3 regions of the Pseudomonas knackmussii B13 genome follow, and region 3 is predicted to be linked to each of the others. Evidence: predicted binding sites of a transcription regulator. Region 3 holds the regulator's gene; each other region holds the start of a gene.
What was found. Region 3 encodes sigma-54, which starts transcription at its own class of promoters, with help from an activator protein. Its sites were predicted from a motif close to ANTGGCATNNANNTTGCTNT; they were not measured.

Region 1 (6,719 bases), 3.0 Mb from region 3:
CAGGTTGGTCTTTCAGCTGGTCGCTGGCTTTCTGCAGTTGCTGGGCAGTGCTGCTCAGCTGCACGGGTTCACCGCTGTTTTGGGCCGGGGTGCTGGCGGTCGGTTCGCTACCGGCGGCTTCGCTCGGGCCGCTTTTGGCCTTGCCGGTGCTGCCGGTACTGGCCGGAGCGCTGGCATTGTTCAGCCGGTTGAAGTCGATGACCATGGTATTTAGCCTCTGGGGGTTCAGGACGCTTGCCAAAGGTTTCGGCCGCCGCCGGGAAAACTTTAGGGCGACTTTTTGTGCGTCTTCCCACAGTTTAGTGAAGGCTGGCGCGTCAGCGCCAGACTTCCGTCACTAGAGCGCTACCTGAACCGCTCCGGCCTCCACCACCTGGGCCTTGATGATGCGCTGCGAACTGAGGTTTCGCACGCGAATCTGCTCGCCGGGCACGCCATCGGCCAGGGCCTCGCCCTGCATGGCCACGGTGACCGAGCCGGTCAAGGCTCGAATCACCACCTGATCTCCTTTGTGAACGACTGCTGCCTGCTCCAGGAATACCGGGGCGAGCACCTGGTCGTTGGTGGTCGGACGCTTGAGCTTCTGCCCGACGGCGCGGTCCGGTTCGGTCAGGTAGCCCTGGCTGAGCTGACCGACGTCGCGCTCGACGACGCTGATGTCGCCCGGCTCGATGACGTGGTCGCGCTTGAGCGGCTGGGTGGTCACCACCACCTGGCGATAGAGGTGCACGGTGGCTGGGATGTACACGGTCCACGGCGAACTGCCGTCGCAGCGCACCTGCACCGTCACCCGGCCGAGCGGCTGCGCCGGGCTTTCCAGCGACTGCGACAGGTCCTTGTCGCATTGCGCCAGGCGCAGGCGCGGATCGAGGCGCGCCACTTCGATTTCGTAGCGTGCGTCGATGCCGCTGTTACGTAGATAATCTTCAACCTTGAACTCAAGAAACCCCTGGGTCGAGCCGATAAGGATTTCGGGAGCGGTGAAGTCCTCTGCCTGGGCCATGCCCAGTCCGAACAGGCCGGTCGCCCCCAGAACTCCGCAGAGTGTCCGGACGCGTTTTCGGGACTGTCGGAAAAATGTCGTTGACTGTTTCATGCAACGATCCAAGCAATGCTCGTGCCGCTTGGCGTGGAATCGCGCTGCGGCGGCAAATGGAGGCGCAATGGCCGGAGTCATGGATTCGGTCAACCAGCGCACGCAGCTGGTTGGCCAGAATCGTCTCGAGTTACTGCTGTTCCGGCTGGATGGCAGCCAGCTCTACGGTATCAACGTGTTCAAGGTGAAAGAGGTACTGCAGTGCCCGCGCCTGACCGTGATGCCCAAGTCCAGTCCGGTGGTGCGCGGTGTGGCGAACATCCGCGGCGGCACCATCCCGATCCTCGACCTGTCGCTGGCCACCGGCCGCCGCGGCTTGCGCGATATCGAAAACAGTTTCGTGATCATCACCGAGTACAACACCAAGGTGCAGGGCTTCCTGGTGCACTCGGTGGAACGCATCGTCAACATGAACTGGGGCGAGATCCATCCGCCGCCCAAGGGCACCGGCCGCGATCATTACCTGACGGCGGTCACTCGTGTGGACAAGCAGCTGGTGGAAGTCATCGACGTGGAGAAGATCCTCGCCGAAGTCGCGCCGACCAGCGAGGAAATCTCCGAGGGCGTCGTGGATGCCGATACCCAGGCTCGCGCGATCAGCAAACGCGTGCTGGTGGTGGACGACTCCTCCGTGGCCCGCAAGCAGCTGGTGCGCTGCCTGGAAACTGTCGGTGTCGAAGTGCTGGCGCTCAATGACGGCCGCCAGGCGCTGGACTACCTTCAACAGATGCTGGATGCCGGCGGCAAGCCGGGCGAAGAACTGCTGATGGTGATTTCCGACATCGAAATGCCGGAGATGGACGGATACACGCTGACAGCAGAAATTCGCCATGATCCGCGACTGCAGGATTTGCATATTCTCCTGCATACTTCGTTGTCGGGGGTGTTCAACCAGGCGATGGTCAGGAAGGTCGGCGCCGACGATTTCCTGGCCAAGTTCCGTCCGGACGACCTGGCGGCACGAGTAGCCGAACGGATTCGCGCGTTCGACGCACGTTGACACGGGGAACACCCGCAAGGTGACCACGGGCGGCCCCAGTGCCGTCCAAGGCCGGGGTCGACTCCGGCCTGCACGGTGCCGCAGTGGGCATCGGGCCAACACAAAGGGGCGTTCATAGGTGACATCAACCAATCTGGAATTCGAGCTGTTCCGGGACTTCCTGGAAAAGACCTGTGGCATCGTGCTGGGTGCCAACAAGCAGTACCTGGTCGCCAGCCGTCTGAACAAGTTGATGGAACAGCAGGGCATCAAGACGCTCGGCGAATTGGTGCAGAAGATCCAGGGCCCGTCGCGCGGTCAATTGCGCGAGCTGGTCGTGGATGCCATGACCACCAACGAAACCCTCTGGTTTCGCGACACCTATCCCTTCGAGGTGCTGAAGAACCGCGTGCTGGCCGAGAGCATCAAGGCCAGTCCCGGACAGCGCCTGCGCATCTGGTCGGCGGCCTGTTCGTCGGGCCAGGAGCCCTACTCGCTGTCGATGACCATCGACGAGTTCGAGAAGACCAACCTCGGCCAGCTCAAGGCCGGCGTGCAGATCGTGGCGACCGACCTTTCCGGCTCCATGCTCAACGCTTGCCGCGCCGGCGAGTACGACAGCCTGGCGATCGGCCGCGGCCTGTCCCAGGAGCGCCTGCAGCGCTACTTCGACGCCAAGGGGCCGGGACGCTGGGCAGTGAAGCCGGCAATCAAGAGCCGCGTCGAGTTCCGCGCGCTGAACCTGCTGGACAGCTACGCGAGCCTCGGCAAGTTCGACCTGATCTTCTGCCGCAACGTGCTCATCTATTTCTCCGCCGAGATCAAGCGCGACATCCTGCTGCGCATGCACGCCGCGCTGAAGCCGGGCGGCTACCTGTTCCTCGGCGCCTCCGAAGCGCTCAACGGCCTGCCGGATCATTACCAGATGGTCCAGTGCAACCCGGGGATCATCTACAAGGCCAAGTAGGCCGTGGCCGGACCGGCGTTGCGGCCGGCCCGTGCATCTGGTGCAGGCCTATCGGTCTGTTGCCGATCCGATCTCTCCCTCTCCCCAACCCTCTCCCGCAAGCGGGAGAGGGGGCTGTCCGGCGTGTGCGGAAATCCCGGCGTCAGCCTGCAGGAGCGGATTCATCCGTGAACCGTACGGCACCGTGATCCCTGTAGGAGCGGCCCATGGCCGCGAATCGCGCGCATGGCGCGCTCCTACAGGTTCAAATTGGCGCGAGAATTTTCGCGGATGAATCCGCTCCTGCATGACCTGGAAGGGAAGCTCGATGCGCGACTGTAGGAGCGGACCTTGTCCGCGAAAATTCGCAGGCGCAGCCTCGCACTCGCGGAGATCACGGGAAGCTGCGAGCGGAGCTCGAACACCCCGCCCAAAGGGCAGGGCGCCCTTGCCGCCGGGCGGAAATGCCTTGCCGCTTGCCGCGATTTGCCGCCTCTTGCCGCTCCCGATTTCATCTCAATGCCTTGATTTAAAAGGATTTCAAATATTGGCACGCACCTTGCTGAAGTGATGGCAAGCCCACACCGGCAAACAGGTTCGTGACCATGAGCATCAGCTTCGATACCGCCCTCGGCATCCATCAGCAGGCCCTCAGCTTCCGCTCACAGCGCGCCGAGGTCCTGGCCAACAACCTGGCCAACGCCGACACGCCGAACTACAAGGCGCGCGACATGGATTTCGCCTCGGTGCTCGCGGCCCAGTCCGGCAATGCCCAGCGCGGCAACTTCGCCACCACGCTCACCAACTCCCGGCACATCGAAGCCGACGGCGTGAGCCTGAGCGACGACGCGCTGAAGTACCGCATTCCGGCCAACCCCGCGCTCGACCAGAACACCGTCGACGCGCAGGTCGAGCAGGCGAAGTACGCCGAGAACGCCACCCAGTTCCAGGCCAGCTTCACCTTCCTCAACAGCAAGTTCAAAGGTCTGATGACCGCCATTCGCGGGGAGTGATCGCCATGTCTCTGGCCAGTGTCTTCAACATCGCCGGTACCGGCATGAGTGCCCAGACCACCCGTCTGAATACCACCGCCTCCAACCTCGCCAACGCCGAGAGCGTGTCCTCGAGCATCGATCAGACCTATCGCGCGCGCCATCCGGTGTTCTCCGCGATGTTCCAGCAGGCCCAGGGCGACCAGGGCTCGCTGTTCGACGACGGCAACAACCAGGCCGGCAGCGGTGTGCAGGTGCTCGGCGTGGTCGAGGACCAGAGCCCGCTGGTGCCGCGCTACGAGCCGAACCATCCGGCTGCCGACGCCAACGGCTACGTGTACTACCCGAACGTCAACGTGGTGCAGGAGATGGCCGACATGATCTCCGCCAGCCGCTCGTTCCAGAGCAATGCGGAAATGATGAACACCGCCAAGCAGATGATGCAGAAGGTGCTGACCCTGGGTCAGTGAGTCGCCGCCTCGAAGGATAGAAAATGACCACCACTTCCAGCGCCACCAACAGCAGCTCCAGCGCCTCGATCCTGTCGGCACTCAACGCCGGCTCGTCGAGTTCGTCGAGCTCGACTGCGGAAACCGGCACCAGCTCGCTGGGCAAGGATTCGTTCCTGCAGCTGCTGGTCACCCAGCTGAACAACCAGAACCCACTGGACCCGCAGGACAACACCCAGTTCGTGTCGCAGCTGGCGCAGTTCAGCAGCCTGGAGAGCATGGAGAACCTGGATACCACCCTGGGCTCCTTCTACTCCTCCTTCCAGTCCTCGCAGGCCCTGCAGGCTTCGTCGCTGGTCGGCCGCTCAGTGATAGTCGCCTCCGGCAAGGCCCAGCTCGACGATCCGACTGCCGGTGTCGCGGGCACCCTGGTGATGCCTTCGGCCGGCGACGGCACCGCGGTGAAGATCTACGACGCCGACGGCGACCTGGTGCGCACCATCGACATGGGCACGCAGAAGAGCGGCAACATCGACTTCAAGTGGGACGGCAAGGACGACAGCGGCAACCTGGTGGATGCCGGCGCCTACACCTTCAAGGCCACCTCGACGATCGATGGCACCAGCACCGCGCTGACCACCTACCTGCCGGCGACGGTGAACAGCGTCACGCTGGGCCAGAACGGCGCGAGCATGACCCTCAATCTCGCTGGCATCGGCGCCGTCTCGGCCTCCAGCATCCAGACCATTGGCAAATAATCACGCCGTCCTTCGGCACGGGAGCTGATCCATGTCTTTCAATACCGCCCTGAGTGGACTGAACGCCGCGAGCACTGACCTGAACGTGACCGGCAACAACATCGCCAACGTCGGCACCACCGGCTTCAAGTCGTCGCGCACCGAGTTCGCCGACCTCTATGCCTCTTCCATGCTCGGCACCGGGCGCAATGCCGTGGGCAGCGGGGTCATCACCCAGTCGGTGTCCCAGCAGTTCACCCAGGGCAACCTGAGCAACACCGGTCGCAGCCTGGACCTGGCCATCAGCGGCAACGGCTTCTTCATGACCAGCGACAACGGCTCGCGCATCTATACCCGTAACGGCACCTTCAATACCGACGCCGCCGGCTACATCATCGACGGCTCTGGCAACCGCCTGCAGGGTTACGGCGTGAGCTCCACCGGTTCGGTGGTCAACGGCGTGATCACCGACCTCAAGGTCGATACTGCCAACCAGCCGCCGAGCCCGACCTCGAAGATCACCTCGACCCTGAGCCTGAATTCCAAGGCCACCACTCCGACCACCACGCCGTTCGACGCGACCAACTCGGACACCTACAACTGGTCGACCTCGGTGGATATCTACGACTCCCAGGGCAACTCGCACACCATGACGAACTACTTCGTCAAGGACAGCAGCAACAACTGGAGCATGTACAGCCTGGTTGACGGCCGCTCGCCGACCAACCCGGCCAGCACCACGCCGATGACCACCCAGCTCACCTTCAGCAGCGCCGGCCAGCTCACCGGGATCAGCTCCACCGACCTGACGGTGAACGCCGACAACAGCCTGACCCTGAACGGCTGGGTGCCGGCCGCGGTCACCAACGCCAACACCAATCCGGTGACCTGGGGTGCCAACGGCGCGGCGGCCGCTTCCGGCGGCATCAACATGGACTTCACCAAGACCACCCAGACCAACGCCAGCTTCGCGGTCACCGCAGTGACCCAGGACGGCTACTCCACAGGCCAGATGTCCGGCCTGTCGGTGGCCGAGGACGGGCAGATGTACGCCACCTACACCAACGGCCAGTCCAAGGTGATCGGCCAGGTGATTCTCGCCAACTTTGCCAACACCCAGGGCCTGACCCCGGTGGGCAACACCGGCTGGAAGCAGTCGCTGGCTTCCGGCGAGGCAGTGGTGGGCACACCGACTTCCGGCACCCTGGGTTCGGTGGGCTCCGGTTCGCTGGAAGAATCCAACGTCGACCTCACCGCGCAGCTGGTGAACCTGATCGTGGCGCAGCGCAACTACCAGGCGAACGCCAAGACGGTCCAGACCGAAAGCACCATCTCCGACGCGATCATCAACATCCGCTGATTGCGGCAAGGCGTCTTGCCGCTGGCGGCAGTCCGTCGCCGCCAGCGCTCCCTTCAGGCTCCCTCGGGAGCCTTCTGTTTTTGTTTTTTCCTTTCATATCAGCGTTTTATTCTTATTTTTCAGATTTGGCACAGCCCTTGCTGAAGTACCTCCAGCAGCG
Region 2 (6,719 bases), 180 kb from region 3:
TGCGCACATACCCCTCAACAGCACCACGCACATCGAGAAGCGATACCTGCTCAGAAACAGATGAGGAACTCGTAACAGGCCGGCCATTTTTGTAAGTGGTCGCGGCAAGCACGATGCGGTTTTGTCGATCACTCAGGATATTGGCCCCATGCCCAAAGCCGGAAATCTGCACGGGCTGGCCATCGAGCATGACAACGGACTCCACGTCCCCAAGCCCTTCGCCGTGATCGGATAGAACCAACACAAGCGCATCATCGAGCATGCCTTTTTTGCGCAAGCCACTCATCAATTGCCCAACCTGATGATCAACAGCAGTCAGCGCCTCCAACTGCTGCGCCAAGAACGAATTCTCGCGCTGCACCTTCGCTCGTGCATGCCTGGTTTTGAATGGGAAATGTGCTGACTCGAAGTGAACCGCCAGAAACAGCGGTCTATCGACCGTGGAAGAATTGAGCACCGACTGAACAAAACCGTCCGACGAATAGTTGGTATGGGCTGCCGAGTTGATATAGGAGTACGGCAGCAAAATTCGCCCCAGCCGAGTCTGAAGCAGTAGATTGTTCAATGGCGTGTCAGTCGGTGCCTGCAGAACAAAATCCAGTACCCCTGGTTTGGGCCCAACAACCTGATCGAAACCGAAGCTCTCATCAATATTGGAGAAACGCCGCTCATCGATGGCAAACACCGCACGATAGCCTTTACTCCGCAGTTCGGCCGGCAATAAACCGTCTTTCTGCACATGATCCATGTTGCGCAAGTTGAAAACGGCACCGTGCTCGCTAGGCGAGCGACCACTCAGCAAAGAGACCCATGCTGGGAAAGTACGCCCCAATGGCGTGTAAGCTCTCGTGTAATGGGTAGCATGAACCGTTTCCTGCGCGAGATTTGGCAGTAGATCAAGACTCCGATCGAATACATCTCCCGATAGAGAGTCCACGCCGATGATAATGACGTTTCGCTTGCTGGTAGCGTTGATCGACACTGCCCCCGAAAGACTTAACAGCCCCAGAGAAAAGCCGCCGCAAATCAAAACCCCGGCCAGGACGCTAAAGTGTCGAGCGCCATATACGCGTATGTAGACGAACACCAGCAACGCAACGAATATGCCCAGCAGAATCTTGCCGAGCAAGGCAGAGTCAAGCGTCGACAAAGTGATGGAATAGTTGGAGCGTGGGAAAAACCAAGCATTGGTGGATACAAGCAACATCCATCCGAAAAGCAAGGCAACCAATAAGGAAAGTGCTGGAGAGACACCCAGCAATCTGGCTAATCCGCGCGCCAGCCAAGTAAAGCAAGCCAGAGCAGCGGCACAAAGGATGGTGTTCGTCATCAGGAAAAGCAGCAGGTCTTCCCGCACTGTTGGTGATAATAGCGCTTCATCCAGGAGCATTCGCACCCGCGAATCGCCAATTGAAAGTGGACTAGGCTCCAGAAGCATGGGGAGGAAGTACAAGCCAAGGAACCCGCCCCACGCTATCCACCTTTTAAATGCCACTATTAGCACCTGCTTTATCGAACTTACACCGTACAAAAGAAAAACGCCCTGCATGGCAGGGCGTCTTCGAATACCGATAAGGCTATGCCTTATTAACGGCACTCAGCCGGAACGTACTTAGCATCAGAAGTAGTAGCACACTTCCAGGTGACAGGGCCGCCAGAGGCTTGGCTAGGAGTCAGCGTCAGAGTGACGCCGCCCGCCTTAGCAGTGGTCACTACAGTAATCTCGCCAGTATCACACTTCACCGACGAAACGTTATCAGTAGCAGTAGTGATATCAGTGAAGCCCTTACAAGAGTTTGCATCAATCTTGTTATTGCTCGCGATATTCTCACCAACTGTGGCCTTGACGCCAGATGCCAGAACCAGAGCTTCCGATACACGGGCACGGATGGTGTAGTCCTGATAGGCCGGCAGAGCGATGGCAGCCAGGATACCGATGATCGCAACCACGATCATGAGTTCGATCAGGGTAAAGCCTTTCTGAGCGTTCATATAACTCTCCTTGGAATGGGGTACGGTCTGTCGACCTGACTGGATCAAAGCACAAGCTGTGCCAAAACCGAAATAGCGCGAATTCCAGCGTCAACAGTCCATCACAAGTCAGCTGGCGAGCCCGAACCGGCAACAACTGACAAAAAATGGCACTCCCTGGGCAGGCATTTGGCACTAAATGGCAGGTGAGTTATAAGAACTGCACATTTTCTTTCGGCCCTTCCTCCATGAACGATCAAGTCGTCCTCTCCGGTCTCGCCCGCCAACTGGTGATTGCCGAGCTGCTCGATGAGAAGAGTGCGCAACAGGCTCAGCAGCAGGCACAGCGCAACAAGCTATCGCTGGTGACCTATCTGGTGCAGAACAAGCTGGTCAAGAGCCGCCCGCTGACCGAACTGGCCGCCGACCAGTTCGGCATCGCCTATTTCGATTTGGGCAGTATCGATAGAGATAGCATTCCCAAAGATCTGGTCAGCGAAAAGCTGGTGCGACAACACCGGGTCATTCCATTGTGGCGCCGAGGCAACAAGCTGTTCGTTGGCTTGTCCGACCCCACCAACCACCAGGCCGTCACCGATGTCCAGTTCAGCACGGGCCTGACCACCGAGGCCATACTGGTTGAGGACGACAAACTCGGCGATGCCATCGAAAAACTCTTCGAAAGTCCCACAGGAGGGCTAGATTCTCTCGCCGACGTCGACCTGGAAGGACTGGATATCGAGAGTGGCGACGCAGAGCGTAAGGAAGAGAGCATTGGCGGCGACGCCGACGACGCTCCCGTAGTGCGCTTCGTCAACAAGATGCTGCTGGATGCCATCCGAGGCGGCTCATCAGACTTGCACTTCGAACCCTACGAAAAGATCTACCGCGTGCGCTTCCGCACCGACGGCATGCTGCACGAGGTCGCCAAGCCGCCGATCCAGTTGGCCAGCCGTATCTCCGCACGCTTGAAGGTCATGGCCGGGCTGGACATTTCCGAGCGCCGCAAGCCGCAGGACGGCCGCATCAAGATGCGAGTGTCGAAGACCAAGTCCATCGACTTCCGGGTCAACACTCTGCCCACCCTGTGGGGCGAGAAGATCGTGATGCGGATTCTCGACTCGGCCAGCGCGCAAATGGGCATTGACGCATTGGGCTACGAGGACAACCAGAAGCAACTCTATCTGGAGGCGCTGAAACAGCCACAAGGCATGATCCTGGTAACCGGCCCCACCGGTTCGGGCAAGACGGTATCCCTGTATACCGGCCTGAATATCCTCAATACCCCGGACATCAACATTTCCACTGCTGAAGACCCGGTGGAGATCAACCTGGAAGGCATCAACCAGGTCAACGTGAATCCCAAGCAGGGCATGGATTTCTCCACAGCCTTGCGCGCGTTTCTGCGGCAGGACCCGGATGTGATCATGGTCGGCGAGATCCGCGACCTGGAAACCGCCGAGATCGCGATCAAGGCCGCGCAGACCGGGCACATGGTGATGTCCACCCTGCACACCAACAGCGCCGCGGAAACCCTGACCCGCCTGCTGAACATGGGCGTGGCCTCGTTCAACCTGGCTACCTCGGTCAACCTGATCATTGCCCAGCGTCTGGCACGCAAGTTGTGTTCGGCTTGCAAGAAGGAGCACGAAGTTCCGCGCGAAGCCCTGCTCCATGAAGGCTTCCCGGAAGACAAGATCGGCACCTTCAAGCTCTACTCGCCAGTGGGGTGTGAAAATTGCAACGGTGGCTACAAGGGCCGCGTGGGTATTTATGAAGTGGTTAAAATCACGCCGGCGCTGCAGCGGATTATCATGGAGGAAGGCAACTCCATTCAGATCGCCGAACAAGCCCGCAAAGAAGGCTTCAATGATCTGCGCACCTCGGGCCTGCTGAAAGCCATGAATGGCATCACCAGCCTCGAGGAAGTCAACCGCGTGACCAAGGATTAATCCATGGCGGAAAAAGCGTTGAAAACCAGTGTCTTCACCTTCGAAGGCATGGACCGAAAGGGTGGCAAAGTCAAAGGGGAGCTTTCGGGCACCAATACTGCCTTGGTCAAAGCACAGCTGCGCAAGCAGGGCATCAACCCAACCAAGGTTCGTAAGAAGGGCATGTCCCTGCTAGGCAAGGGCAAGAAGATTAAGCCCATGGACATTGCCCTCTTTACTCGCCAGATGGCGACCATGATGCAATCGGGTGTGCCCTTGCTGCAGTCCTTCGACATCATCGGCGAAGGTTTCGACAATCCGAACATGCGCAAACTGGTCGAAGACATCAAACAGGAAGTTGCCGCCGGTAACAGCCTGGCCAACTCCCTTCGCAAGAAGCCAATGTATTTCGATGACCTGTACTGCAACCTAGTCGATGCCGGTGAGCAGTCCGGCGCACTGGAAACCTTGCTGGATCGAGTCGCGACTTATAAGGAAAAAACTGAGTCGCTGAAAGCCAAGATCAGGAAGGCGATGACCTATCCAATTGCGGTCATCGTAGTCGCCATTGTGGTATCGGCAATCCTACTGATTAAAGTTGTACCGCAATTCCAGTCAGTATTCTCCAGTTTTGGTGCAGAGCTTCCTGCCTTCACAAGAATGGTGATCAGTCTTTCTGAAATGCTGCAAAAGTGGTGGCTAATCGTACTAATCGCCATGTTTGCCGCCGCCTTTGCTCTGCGAGAGTTCCACCGACGTTCAGAGAAGTTCAGAGACTCGGTTGATCGAAGCGTACTCAAGCTCCCTATTGTTGGGGGGATTCTCTACAAGTCAGCTGTTGCCCGTTACGCGCGCACGCTCTCAACCACCTTTGCCGCCGGCGTGCCCTTAGTAGAAGCGCTTGATTCGGTGTCTGGCGCCACTGGCAATGTCGTATTTCGCAATGCCGTATCCAAGATCAAGCAAGACGTGTCGTCTGGTACTCAACTTAACTTTTCCATGAGAACGACCGGCATATTTCCTACGATGGCCGTGCAGATGGCTGCAATCGGTGAAGAGTCGGGCTCGCTCGATGCCATGCTCGACAAGGTCGCAAACTACTACGAGGAGGAGGTCGACAACGCCGTCGACAACCTCACGACCCTGATGGAGCCCATGATCATGGCTGTACTGGGTATTCTCGTCGGCGGTCTTGTCATCGCCATGTACCTGCCCATCTTCCAACTCGGTCAAGTCGTCTAATACATGCCCGCACTTGAATTCCTGGCCAGCCACGCGCTGGCCTTTGTTTTGTGTGCTGCCCTCCTCGGCCTTCTGGTCGGCAGCTTTCTCAACGTAGTCATCCACCGCCTGCCGAAAATGCTGCAACTCGACTGGGAGCAGCAGGCCAGGGACACGCTCGCTCTTCCGCATCCCGAAAAGCGCGAAACCTACAACCTCATCCTGCCCAACTCGCATTGCCCGCATTGCGACCATGAGATTCGCCCCTGGGAGAACATCCCGGTGGTGAGCTACCTGGCGCTTCGCGGCAAGTGCTCTTCCTGCAAGGCGCCGATCAGCGCGCGTTATCCGTTGATCGAGGTGGCCACCGCCCTCCTCTCTGCTTTCGTTGCCTGGCACTTCGGTTTCACCTGGCAGGCGGGCGCGATGTTGCTGTTGAGCTGGGGCCTTCTTGCGATGAGCATGATCGATGTCGATCACCAACTGCTGCCCGATGCGCTGGTGCTTCCGTTGCTCTGGCTCGGTCTGATCGTCAATGCCTTCGGCCTCTTTACCTCGCTGAGCGATGCGCTTTGGGGCGCGGTTTTCGGCTACCTCAGCCTGTGGACGGTGTTCTGGGTGTTCAAGCTGGTGACCGGCAAGGAAGGCATGGGCTATGGCGACTTCAAGCTGCTGGCCATGCTCGGCGCCTGGGGTGGCTGGCAGGTGCTGCCGCTGACCATCCTGCTCTCCTCGCTGGTTGGGGCGGTGCTGGGCGTTATCATGCTGCGCCTACGCAATGCCGAGAGCGGCACGCCTATCCCCTTCGGGCCCTACCTGGCCATCGCCGGCTGGATTGCGCTGCTCTGGGGTGATCAAATAACCACTTCCTATCTGCAGTTCGCCGGTTTCCGCTGATCTTTCCTCGCTGCCTTTTGCTGGGTCCCCGCGTTCGCGGGGATGACCGCGGGCTCGGGGCTCGCGGGCCGGCACGAGGAGTACGATGAAACCCTGGATCCTTGGCCTCACCGGCGGCATCGGCAGCGGCAAGAGCGCCGCCGCCGCGCATTTCGCCAGCCTGGGCGTGCATACGGTGGATGCCGACCATGCCGCGCGCTGGGTGGTCGAACCCGGCCGGCCCGCGCTGGCGAGCATTGTCGAACGCTTCGGCGAGAGCATGCTGCAAGCCGATGGCACCCTGAACCGCGCCGCCCTGCGCGAGCGCATCTTCCAGTCACCTGAGGAGCGCCGCTGGCTGGAGCTGCTGCTGCACCCGCTCATTGGCCAGGAGATCGCCGCCAACCTCGAGCAGGCGCAGTCTCCTTACGCCATCCTCGTTTCGCCGCTGCTGGTCGAGTCCGGACAACGGCAGATGACCAAGCGCATCCTCGTGGTCGACACCCCGGAACACCTGCAATTGGAGCGCACCATGCGTCGGGACAGCGTTCCCGAGGAGCAGGTCCGCGCCATCCTCAAGGCGCAGGCGCAGCGCGACGAACGCCTGAAGCATGCCGACGAAGTACTGCTCAACGACAGCGACCTCGGCCACCTGCAGCGCGAAGTGGAGCGCTTGCACGATTTCTATCTGAACCTGCGTGGAGGACGCCCATGAGCCAG
Region 3 (6,719 bases):
GAGCCGGGTGTCCATGGTGGGCAACGACATGGCCCTGGACAGCGGTGTGGGTACCTGCGGCAAGGACGGCCAGTCGGTACCGGTGGGTGTCGGCCAGCCGACCCTGAAGATCGACGGCATTACCGTAGGCGGGACCGGCGCCTGAGGCGCCGGTGTGCTCAGGCTTATCGCAGGCCGCGTTTGAGCTCGTCGAGTTCGCGGATGTACTTGAAGATCTTCCGCGCTGCGGCTGGCGGTTTGTTATGAGCCGCTTCGTGCTGGGCGTGGCGGATCAGCTGCAGCAAGTGCTGGCGATCGCTGTCCGGATACTCGGCGAAGAATGTCGAGAGGGCTTCGTCGCCGCCTTCGATCAGGCGGTCGCGCCAGCGTTCGAGGGCGTGGAAGCGCTCGTTGTACTGGCGGGTCGAGCTGTCCAGCTGGTCGAGCAGCGCGACTATGGCTTCGAGGTCCTGGTCGCGCATCAGCTTGCCGATGAACTGCCGGTGGCGTTTGGCGGCGGCGTGGGCCTTGTGCTTGGGTGCCTCGTCGAGCGCGCGGCGCAGCGGTTCGGTGAGCGGCAGGCGGTCGAGCATGTCGGGCTTGAGCGCGGTCAGGCGCTCGCCGAGGTCCTGCAGGGCGTGCATCTCGCGTTTTACTTGCGTCTTGCTCTTCTCTCCGAACAGCGAGTCGTCGTCTTGATAATCAGCCATGGCGGTGGTCCAGTGGAAAACGCCGCCATGATAACCAGTCGAGGGCCGATTGTCCGGCCCGCCCGCGGTCTGCCGGCGCCGAAGCAGCCGGTCGCGGGACAGAACAGGAGTGTTGCGCAATGAGTGAACAGGCCAAGGCAGTCGGCCCGGAAGCGCTTCCGGAACTGCGCGAGCAGGTCGAGCGGATAGTCGCCGAAGCGAAGCGTCAGGGCGCCAGCGGCTGCGAAGTGGCGGTGTCGCTTGAGCAGGGGCTGTCCACCAGCGTGCGCCAGGGCGAGGTGGAGACCGTCGAATTCAACCGTGATCAGGGCTTTGGAATCACCCTGTACGTCGGCCAGCGCAAGGGCTCGGCGAGCACGTCGGCGACCGGCGAGGCAGCCATCCGGGAAACCGTGGCGGCGGCCCTTGCCATCGCCAAGCATGCATCCGAGGACGAATGCGCCGGGCTGGCTGATCCGGCGTTGATGGCCCGCGATCTGCCGGATCTGGACCTCTATCATCCCTGGGACCTGAACCCGGATCAGGCAGTCGAGCGCGCCCTGGCCTGCGAGGCGGCAGCATTCGCCACCGATGCGCGGGTCACCAAGGCTGACGGCACTACGCTGAATACCCACTATGGCTGCCGCGTTTACGGCAACAGCCACGGCTTCATAGGCGGCTACGCCAGTTCGCGGCATAGCCTGAGCTGCGTGATGATCGCCGAGGGTGAGGGGCAGATGCAGCGCGATTACTGGTACGACGTGAGTCGCCGTGGCGACCTGCTCGATAGCCCGGAGAACATTGGCCGTCGTGCTGCTCAGCGTGCTGCGCTGCGTCTGGGCGCGCGTCCGGTTCCAACCGCGGAAGTACCGGTGCTGTTCGCTCCGGAGGTCGCGGTAGGGCTGTTCGGTCACTTCCTCGGTGCCATCTCCGGCGGCAGCCTGTACCGCAAATCGTCCTTCCTCGAAGGATGTCTCGGCCAGAAATTGTTCCCGGAATGGCTGACCCTCGATGAGCGTCCGCTGTTGCGTGGCGCCCTGGGCAGTGCCTCCTTCGACAACGATGGCCTGGCGACCTACGCGAAGCCTTTCGTGGAGAACGGCGAACTGGTGTCCTACGTGCTTGGCACCTATTCCGGCCGCAAGCTGGGCATGCCGAGCACTGCGAACGCAGGCGGCGTGCATAACCTCTTCGTCAGCCACGGCGATGAAGACCAGAAGGCGCTGCTGCGCCGCATGGGGCGCGGCCTGCTGGTCACCGAGTTGATGGGGCAGGGCGTCAATCTGGTTACAGGCGACTACTCCCGCGGTGCGGGCGGTTACTGGGTGGAGAACGGAGAAATCCAGTTCCCGGTGCAGGAAGTCACCATCGCAGCCAACCTCAGGGACCTCTTCGCCAACATCCTCGCGGTGGGTAACGACGTCGAGAATCGCGGCAACCTGCATACCGGCTCGGTGCTGGTGGAGCGCATGATGGTCGCCGGCAACTGATACGTTGCCGGAGCAAAGAAAAAGCCCGCCAGATGGCGGGCTTTTCATGTCGAGGCGAACTTACTCGCCTTCGTCGAAATAGTTGTTGATCAGCTCGGTCAGTGCCTGCAGCGCTTCGTTCTCCTGTTCGCCTTCGGCGAGCAGGTGCAGATTGGTCCCCTTGCCGGCGGCGAGCATCATGACCGCCATGATGCTCTTGCCGTCCACCGTGTTTTCCGGGCTGCGGCCCACACGAATCTGGCAGGGGAAACGACCGGCCACGCCGACGAACTTGGCGGCAGCGCGGGCATGCAGACCGAGCTTGTTGATGATGGTGATTTCGAGGGCGGGCATCGCGAGGGGGCTGTCCTTTTTTCGGGTCGCTTGCTAGCTCAGGTCGCGGTGGCGAATCTGCACGTTCTTCAGGGTATCTCTCAGCGCCTTGCCGATCCGCTCGGCCAGAAACACCGAGCGATGATGGCCGCCCGTGCAGCCGATGGCAATGGTGACGTAGGCGCGGTTGCTCGCAGCGAAGCGCGGCAGCCATTTGTTCAGGTACGCCAGGGTGTCCTGGAACATCTCCTCCACGTCGGGCTGCTCGGCGAGATACTCCTGCACTTCCTTGTCGAGGCCGGAAAGCTCGCGCAATTCGGGCTTCCAGTACGGGTTGGGCAGGCAGCGCACGTCGAACACCAGATCGGCGTCCACCGGCATGCCGCGCTTGAAGCCGAAGGATTCGACGAGGAAAGCGGTGCCGAGCTCCGGCTTGTTCAGCAGGCGCAGTTTGATGACGTCGCGCAACTGGTAGAGGTTGAGGTTTGTCGTGTTCAGCTTGAGATCGGCGAGATCGGCGATCGGGCCGAGCAGGTTCGTCTCGTCGGCGATGGCTTCGGCCAGCGAGCGGGTATCGGTGGTCAGCGGGTGGCGCCGGCGGGTTTCCGAAAAGCGCTTGAGCAGCGTTTCGTCATCGGCGTCGAGGTACAGCACGTCGCACTGGATGTGCTTGTCGCGGGCTTCCTGCAGCAATTCGGGGAAGCGCTTGAGCTGGCTCGGCAGGTTGCGCGCGTCGATCGACACGGCAACTTGCGGGTGCATCAGTTCGGTGTGCAGCAGGGCGCGCTGTGCCAGATCGGGCAGCAGGCTGGCCGGCAGGTTGTCGATGCAATAGAAGCCGTTGTCTTCGAGGACGTTGAGGGCTGTACTTTTGCCCGAGCCGGAGCGGCCGCTGACGATGATCAGGCGCATGGTCAGTGGCCGTTCTGTACGTCCACGACGATTCGGTACAGCGCCTCGCCATCGGTGGCGTGACGCAGGCGATCGCGCACTTCGGATCGGTCGAGCATGGAGGCGATCTGCCGCAGCAGCTCCAGGTGCTCTTCGGTGGCGGCCTCCGGTACCAGCAGTACGAAGACCAGGTCGACAGGGGCGCCGTCGAGGGCGTCGAAATCGACAGGGGTGTCCAGGTGAAGGATGGCGCTGATTGGCGCCTTGCAGCCGGTCAGCCGGCAATGCGGAATGGCGATGCCATTGCCGAAGCCGGTGGAGCCCAGGCGTTCCCGGGCTACCAGGCTTTCGAAGATGGCTTGTGCGTCGAGCCCCGGCAGGTCGTGAACGACCAGGTTGGCGATCTGTTCGAGGACGCGTTTCTTGCTGCCTCCCGGCACGCTCACGAGGGAGCGGCCGGGGGTCAGGATTTGCTCAAGTCGGATCATAGAGGGGGGTTAGCGGACTCCAACGCCCTGTTGGCGTTCGAGGTACTTTTCCTTGTGTTTGATCAGTTGGCGATCGAGTTTGTCGGTCAGAAGGTCGATGGCTGCGTACATGTCTTCATGTTCGGCGCAGGCCACCACCTCACCCCCGGAGATATGCAGCGTGGCTTCGATTCGCTGTTTCAGCTTTTCGACCTCCATGATGACCTGAACATTGGTGATCTTGTCGAAGTGGCGCTCCAGTCGGCCGAGTTTTTCGACCACATAGTCGCGCAGGGCGTCGGTCACATCCAGTTGATGGCCACTGATGTTGACTTGCATACCGCTTTCTCCTTATTGCCCGTGTATAAGTGGCAGGTTAATGCAACCTGCCGCCGGAACACTTTGGCTTGGGTCAATCAGACCAGTCGCTTGCGCTCGCTGGATGGAGCTATACCGAGAGATTCGCGGTACTTGGCGACGGTCCGTCGTGCCACTTGAATGCCCTGTGCCTCCAGTAAACCAGCGATCTTGCTGTCGCTCAACGGCTTTTTCGGACTTTCTGCCGCGACCAGTTTCTTGATGATCGCGCGGATCGCGGTGGACGAGCACTCGCCCCCTTCGGAGGTGCTGACGTGGCTGGAGAAGAAGTACTTCAGCTCGAAGATGCCACGCGGCGTGTGCATGAATTTCTGCGTGGTGACGCGCGAGATGGTCGACTCGTGCATGCCCACCGCTTCGGCGATGTCGTGCAGCACCAGCGGTTTCATGGCCTCTTCGCCGTACTCGAGGAAGCCGCGCTGGTGCTCGACGATCTGGGTCGCGACCTTCATCAGCGTTTCGTTGCGGCTCTGCAGGCTCTTGATGAACCAGCGCGCCTCTTGCAGCTGGTTGCGCATGAAGGTGTTGTCGGCGCTCGAGTCGGCGCGGCGTACGAGGCCTGCATATTGCGAGTTCACGCGCAGGCGCGGTACCGCTTCCTGGTTGAGCTCTACCAGCCAGCGCTCGTTGTGCTTGCGTACGATGACGTCGGGCACCACGTACTCGGCTTCGCCCGACTCGATCTGCGAGCCGGGGCGTGGATGCAGTGACTGGATCAGCTCGATGGTTTCGCGCAGCTCGTCTTCCTTGAGCTTCATGCGGCGCATCAGCTGGCTGTAGTCGCGGCTGCCGAGCAGGTCGAGGTGATCGCTCACCAGGCGCTGCGCCTCGGTGAGCAGGTAGGTGTTCTCAGGCATCTGGCGCAGTTGCAGCAGCAGGCATTCGCGCAGGTTGCGCGCGCCGACACCCGCCGGCTCCATCTGCTGGATGCGGCGCAGGACTACTTCCACCTCGTCCATCTCGACGTCGAGTTCGGGGTCGATGGAGGAGAGAATGTCGTCGAGGGATTCTTCCAGGTAACCGTCGTTGTTGATGCCGTCGATGATGCTCAGCGCGATCAGGCGATCGGTATCGGACATCGGCGCCAGGTTGAGCTGCCAGAGCAGGTGGCTCTGCAGGCTTTCGCCGGAGGAGGTGCGGGCGGTGAAGTCCCACTCGTCGTCATCGCTGCTGGGCAGGCTGCTGGCGCTGGTCTGGTAGATGTCTTCCCAAGCCGTATCTACCGGTAGCTCGCTCGGGATGCGTTCGGCCCACTGGTCGTCGTCCAGGCTGTCCACACTGGGCGTGGTGCTTTCCTGGTAACTGTCGGCCTGGGTGGTGGTGCTGGAGGCAGCTTCGGCGCCTTCGCCCATCGGGTCGCTGCCGTCGTAGTCGTCACCGTCCTCCTGGCGCTCGAGCATCGGGTTGGACTCCAGGGCCTCCTGGATTTCCTGTTGCAGGTCCAGGGTGGAGAGCTGGAGCAGTCGGATGGCTTGTTGCAGCTGCGGCGTCATCGTCAGCTGCTGGCCCATCTTGAGGACTAGCGATGGTTTCATGGCTGGAACTTGGCACCTTGTTCGCCGGCGCGGAGTGCGCCTATCCACGACTACGGACGCTGCCTTGGTCGATTCGTTCAGAATCGTCGCGGCGCCGCTAGGAAGCAAGTTATATGCCTGAAATTTTGTTACTTGCCTAGCCTTGAAACATTTCTCCAGACGTGGGTGGAGGGCTTGGCAGAGAGGTGGGAGGAGGTGCCTGCCGGGCCTTTGTGGCCCGGCGGCGTAGGGCTTAGAGGCGGAACTCGTGGCCCAGGTAGACTTCCTTGACCAGTTCGTTGGCCAGGATGGTTTCCGAGTCGCCTTCGGCAATCAGTTGGCCGTCGTTGACGATGTAGGCGGTCTCGCAGATATCCAGGGTCTCGCGGACGTTGTGATCGGTGATCAGGATGCCGATGCCCTTGGTCTTGAGGTGATGGATGATCTGCTTGATGTCGCCCACCGAGATCGGGTCCACGCCGGCGAAGGGTTCATCGAGCAGGATGAACTTGGGCGAACTGGCCAGGGCGCGGGCGATTTCCACGCGGCGGCGTTCACCACCGGACAGGCTCATGCCAAGGTTGTCGCGGATGTGGTGGATGTGGAATTCCTCGAGGAGTCCGTCGAGGGCCTCCTTGCGACCGGCTCGATCGAGGTCCTTGCGGGTCTCGAGGATGGCGCTGATGTTGTCCGCCACCGACAGCTTGCGGAAGATCGAGGCTTCCTGCGGCAAATAGCCGATGCCGGCGCGGGCGCGGCCATGCATCGGCAGGTTGGTGACGTCCTGGTCGTCGATGCGGACCAGGCCCTGATCGGCGCGCACCAGGCCGACGATCATGTAGAAGCAGGTGGTCTTGCCGGCGCCGTTGGGGCCGAGCAGGCCGACGATCTGCCCGCTGTCGATGCTCATGCTGACGTCGCGGACGACCTGGCGACCCTTGTAGCTCTTGGCAAGGTGTTGCGCGGTTAGGGTAGCCATTACTGGGCCTGGTCCTGCTT

Region 1: flgB (flagellar basal body rod protein FlgB) is a predicted target of sigma-54. The motif match lies at 3,568-3,587, and genes of this name have one in related genera.
Region 2: PKB_RS23335 (pilin) is a predicted target of sigma-54. The motif match lies at 2,039-2,058, and genes of this name have one in related genera.

The regions. Positions count from the first base shown of each region.
Region 1 is NZ_HG322950.1:1,679,473-1,686,191, forward strand. Features, by position in the region: gene flgM (flagellar biosynthesis anti-sigma factor FlgM) at 1-205, opposite strand, end outside; gene flgA (flagellar basal body P-ring formation chaperone FlgA) at 338-1,096, opposite strand; gene PKB_RS08055 (chemotaxis protein CheV) at 1,164-2,096, shown strand; gene cheR (protein-glutamate O-methyltransferase CheR) at 2,215-3,042, shown strand; gene flgB (flagellar basal body rod protein FlgB) at 3,627-4,034, shown strand; gene flgC (flagellar basal body rod protein FlgC) at 4,040-4,483, shown strand; gene flgD (flagellar hook assembly protein FlgD) at 4,507-5,220, shown strand; gene flgE (flagellar hook protein FlgE) at 5,252-6,559, shown strand.
Region 2 is NZ_HG322950.1:4,991,203-4,997,921, forward strand. Features, by position in the region: gene PKB_RS23330 (sulfatase-like hydrolase/transferase) at 1-1,390, opposite strand, end outside; gene PKB_RS23335 (pilin) at 1,588-1,992, opposite strand; gene pilB (type IV-A pilus assembly ATPase PilB) at 2,220-3,923, shown strand; gene PKB_RS23345 (type II secretion system F family protein) at 3,927-5,144, shown strand; gene PKB_RS23350 (prepilin peptidase) at 5,148-6,020, shown strand; gene coaE (dephospho-CoA kinase) at 6,106-6,714, shown strand; gene yacG (DNA gyrase inhibitor YacG) at 6,711-6,719, shown strand, end outside.
Region 3 is NZ_HG322950.1:4,806,312-4,813,030, reverse strand. Features, by position in the region: gene tldD (metalloprotease TldD) at 1-145, shown strand, start outside; gene yjgA (ribosome biogenesis factor YjgA) at 165-689, opposite strand; gene pmbA (metalloprotease PmbA) at 809-2,158, shown strand; gene PKB_RS22515 (HPr family phosphocarrier protein) at 2,219-2,491, opposite strand; gene rapZ (RNase adapter RapZ) at 2,525-3,382, opposite strand; gene ptsN (PTS IIA-like nitrogen regulatory protein PtsN) at 3,385-3,849, opposite strand; gene hpf (ribosome hibernation-promoting factor, HPF/YfiA family) at 3,859-4,167, opposite strand; gene PKB_RS22495 (RNA polymerase factor sigma-54) at 4,245-5,741, opposite strand; gene lptB (LPS export ABC transporter ATP-binding protein) at 5,974-6,699, opposite strand; gene lptA (lipopolysaccharide transport periplasmic protein LptA) at 6,699-6,719, opposite strand, start outside.